Regions from separate parts of the Nonomuraea sp. NPDC050022 genome, predicted to be linked through region 1. Evidence: riboswitches for the same ligand, from Rfam matches in the RefSeq annotation. Region 1 holds a riboswitch; the other holds the start of a gene.
What was found. A riboswitch is a leader RNA that binds a small molecule or an ion and turns the genes downstream of it on or off. The one in region 1 is predicted to bind ZMP and ZTP.
Positions count from the first base shown of each region.

Region 2: linked by a shared signal. The riboswitch ahead of ACIBO2_RS23615 (phosphoribosylaminoimidazolecarboxamide formyltransferase) and the one ahead of glyA (serine hydroxymethyltransferase) in region 1 are both predicted to bind ZMP and ZTP.

Region 1 covers NZ_JBITKE010000014.1:93,440-95,630, forward strand. Annotated here, with positions in the region: gene ACIBO2_RS46165 (serine/threonine-protein kinase) at 1-389, shown strand, start outside; gene ACIBO2_RS46170 (hypothetical protein) at 337-951, shown strand; ZMP/ZTP riboswitch at 997-1,078, shown strand; gene glyA (serine hydroxymethyltransferase) at 1,104-2,191, shown strand, end outside.
Region 2 covers NZ_JBITKE010000005.1:441,992-444,182, reverse strand. Annotated here, with positions in the region: gene ACIBO2_RS23615 (phosphoribosylaminoimidazolecarboxamide formyltransferase) at 1-899, opposite strand, end outside; ZMP/ZTP riboswitch at 934-1,018, opposite strand; gene ACIBO2_RS23610 (SDR family NAD(P)-dependent oxidoreductase) at 1,152-1,919, opposite strand; gene ACIBO2_RS23605 (hypothetical protein) at 1,916-2,044, opposite strand.

The sequences.
Region 1 (2,191 bases):
TCACGATCGCCCAGAGCATGGGGACGCCCGCGTACATGTCGCCTGAGCAGGCCAAGGGCGAGCAGGTGACGTCGGCGAGCGACATCTTCTCGTGGGCCGCTCTGGTGGCGTACGCGGGCGTCGGCCGGCCGCCGTTCGGGTCCGGCGGGGTCGCCGAGGTCGTCTACCGGGTGATCAACCACGCGCCGGTGCTCGACGGGCTGGACGAGCGGATCAGGCCGCTGGTCGAGCGGGCGCTGGACGTTCGAAGGCCCGTCCGCTGGTCCGGAAGGTCTGTCCGGTGGGATGGTGGCTGGTTCGTCCGCCGGGGTGGTCAAGGGGCCGTCCGCTGGAGCCTTGGAAGGCCCGCCCGCTGGAGCGCTGGAAGGCCCGTCCACTGGGGCCGGTGAAGGGCCGCCCGCCGGGACGGGTGAAGGGCAGTCCGGCGGGAGGCGGGCTTCTGGGCGGCGCCGTTGGCTGGGCCCGGTCGTCGCCGCCGCGCTCGCGGCCGTCCTCGGCGTGGCCGCCACGCTCGCCGTACTGCGCCCGTGGCAGGAGAGCGTCGCCGAGCCGGGCACCCCCGCCGTCACCCGCACGCTCGACGCCCTGGACACCACCTTCCAGGTGCGCATCGACTCCCTCGTGCGGCAGGGCACCACGGCGCGCCTGCAGTGGACGGTCAAGAACGTCGGCACCAAGAACGCGCCTCTGTACGACAGGTTCGGCGCGAGCACCCTCGACAACACCGTGTCGAGGATCAGCATCGTCCCTCCCGGCGTGGGCAAGCCGTTGTACCCGGCCAGGAAGGACAACGCCTGTCAGTGCGCCGAGGTCCCCACGGCCTCGTTCGGGGGCGGTATGCAGCTTCAGCTCTGGGCCGTCTTCGAGGGCCTGCCCCAGGACGCGGAGCACGTGGACGTGAACCTCGGGCCGCTCGGAACGATCAAGAACGCGGCCCTCTCATCTGCCTGATCACCTGATCCGTGCCCGGTCCCCCCTGCCCGATCCGCTATCGTCTAGAACGTCGCGACTGGCGCGTTAGGTGGGGCGAACCACCAGGGAGCGGAAGGGCAGAAGGCCGTGCGCCTGGGTCTTCGCACATTGTCAACGATGACAGGAGAGTCATGAGTTCTCTCACAAGCGTGGACCCGCAGATCGCCGAGCTCATCAAGGCGGAGGAGCGCCGTCAGGCCGACACCGTCAAGCTCATCGCGTCGGAGAACTACGTGTCCAAGGCCGTTCTGGAGGCCACGGGCACCGTCCTGACCAACAAATACTCCGAGGGCTACCCCGGCAAGCGCTACTACGAGGGCCAGCAGGTCATCGACCAGGTCGAGACTCTGGCCAACGAGCGGGCCAAGGCGCTGTTCGGCGTCAACCACGCCAACGTCCAGCCCTACTCGGGCTCGCCCGCCAACCTGGCCATCTACATGGCCTTCCTGCAGCCGGGCGACACCGTGATGGGCATGGGCCTGCCGTTCGGCGGTCACCTCACGCACGGCTGGTCGGTCTCGGCCACCGGCAAGTGGTTCAACCCGGTCCGCTACGGCGTGCGCCAGGACACCGGCCGCATCGACCTCGACGAGGTCAGGGCGCTGGCGCTGGAGCACCGGCCGAAGCTGATCTTCTGCGGTGGCACGGCCATCCCGCGCACGATCGACTTCGAGGGCTTCGCGTCCATCGCCCGCGAGGTGGGCGCCGTACTCGCCGCCGACATCGCGCACATCGCCGGCCTCGTCGCGGGCGGCGCGCACCCGTCGCCGGTGGGCCACGCCGACGTGATCTCCACGACCACGCACAAGACGCTGCGCGGCCCGCGCGGCGCCATGCTCATGGCCACCACCGACGAGCACGCGACCGCGCTCAACAAGGCCGTCTTCCCCGGCCTGCAGGGCGGCCCGCACAACCACACCACCGCCGCCATCGCCGTGGCCCTGCACGAGGCGTCCACCGACGCCTTCAAGGCCTACGCGCACCAGGTGGTGACCAACGCGAAGGCGCTGGCCGAGGAGCTGTCGAGCCGCGGCTTCGACCTGGTCTCGGGCGGCACCGACAACCACCTCATCCTGCTCGACCTCACGCCCAAGGGCATCGGCGGCAAGCCGGCCGCCCAGGCGCTCGACCGCGCGGGCCTGGAGACCAACTACAACACGGTCCCGTTCGACACCCGCAAGCCGTTCGACCCGAGCGGCATCCGCATCGGCACCCCCTC
Region 2 (2,191 bases), on a different contig from region 1:
CGCAGCTTCTCCTCCGCGGTCAGGTCGCCCTCGATGAAGCGGATCTGCCAGTTGATCCGATCCTGAAGCCGGACGTCCGGCCGGAACGCGAGCGCGTGCACTATCGGATGGCGCCGCAGCCACCAGGTATCGACCTTCGCGCCGGCCAAGCGGGTGCAATCCACACGCGATTGCTGACCGGCACCGATACCCAACGTGGCGCCACCACGCAGATAACACACGGAGTTGGACTGGGTGTAGCGCAGAACGATCAAGCCCAACAGCAGGTCCTCGGCCGCGGTGGCCGGTAGCGTCCCGCACACGACGTCGTCCAGAAGCGCGGCCGAGAGCACAACCTCATCGCGCTCCTGGGTCAGCCGCAACCCGAACACCTCCCGCGCCTCCCGCCGCGGCGGGACGTAGGCCGGGTCCGCTTCCATGACCAGGAACCGGCCACCCTTCTTCTGGCTGAGCGCCGCCACGGTGCCCGGAGCGTACCCGGGGGCGATGACGCCGTCGCAGACCAGCCGGGTCAGCAACTCGGCGAGTTCGGCATCGACAGGCTGCGAGACCGCGACGAAGTCGCCGTAGGAGGATTTGGGATCAGCGTCGCGGGCTCGCAGGTAGGCGCTCGTGAGCGCTCCGACAGCGGCGCGGTCGACGCCATTGAGTTCGGCGGTGACCTCGTCCACGGGCCCGGCGACTGCCGCTCCGGCGGGCGATACGTGTTTGAAGGACGCCGCTGCCGGTCTGTCCAGCGCGTTACTCGCCTCGCTCACCAGTTGCCAGCTGTTCAGCGCGTCGAGCATGTTGATGTAGGACGGGCTGCCATGCAGCACCCTGATCGGCCAACGGCCAGGATCCACCGGTGCGGCGATAGCCGATCGCTGCTGCGGATTCATTCCGTAGCGCAGGTCCACGTCACGACCTCCTGTGTCAGTTGAACATCACTGACGCAGGCGCCCAGGCGGTCGACGCTCACGCGAGAATGCGGACGCTCCCCGGTGGTTGTCCACCCTCGCCAGTCGCGGCCAGACACGATCTTAACCACACCCGTTCGGACGAATTTGCGCCACCAGAGCAAACACGGCCGCGCCACAGTCGGCCATCCGATTCGATTCAGATTGTTTGCCAATCGCGTGGCAGAGCGCCCGCAGGACGGGAGCAGGCCGTCAGATGGCGTGGTAGCCGCCGTCGACGGGGACGGTCAGCCCGGTGATCCAACGGGCCTCGTCCGAGAGCAGGAAGGCGACGACCGCAGCCACATCCTCGGGCGTCGGGAGCCCGGGGATGGGCGTCTGCGTGGTCAGCGACCGCTCCATGGCCTCCGGGTCGGGCGCCTGCGCGATGTGCGCCTCGACCAGCGGGGTGCGCACAGCCGTGGGCGCGATCGCGTTGACCCGGATGCCCCGGTCGGCGTACTCGATCGCGGCGGAGCGCGTGAGTCCGACCAGCCCGGCCTTGCTGAAGCTGTACGGCGCCATGTTGCGCTTGCCGGACAGACCCGAGCTCGACGAGGTGTTCACGACCGCACCGCCTCGGGAGGCGACCATGGCTTCCAACGCCGAGCGCAGCACGTAGAAGGCACCATCAGCGTTGATGCCCATGACCCGTGCCCAGGTCTCGTCGGTTGTGAGGTGCACCGGTGTCTGCTCGCCGACCACCCCGGCGTTGTTGAACAGCAGGTCCACGCCACCGTGTGCGGCCACCACCGCGGCGAAGGCCTCGCGCACCTGGGCGGCGCTGCTCACGTCGACGACGTACGGCACGCCGCGAGGGAGTGTCGCGGCCACCTCCTCCAGGCCGGCCGCGTCGACGTCCAGCAGCGCGACGTGGGCCCCCTCCTCCGCAAGCCGCTCGGCCACCGCCAGCCCCAGTCCCGATGCGGCGCCGGTGACCACGGCCACCCGGTCGTCGAACCTCGCTCTCCAGTGCGTCATCGTGCGGCGCCGCGCACGCCCGCCGCCGGCACCCGCGGCACGACCTGTCCGGGGCCGGCCGCCGGCCGCGGCACTCGGGTGAGTTCCGACGGCCTTCCGATCTCGATGTACTGCAGAGCACGCATGAGCGTTCCTCCCACCGCTGGCCCGGCGCCCGACTCCGTTCCGCTCACGCACTGCTCTCTTCCTGGTCCGAACCTCAGAAACAAACTGAACTCAAGTTAGTTAGCGACGAGTGGCGCGTCAACGGGCGCCTCACCCTCGCGCTCTCC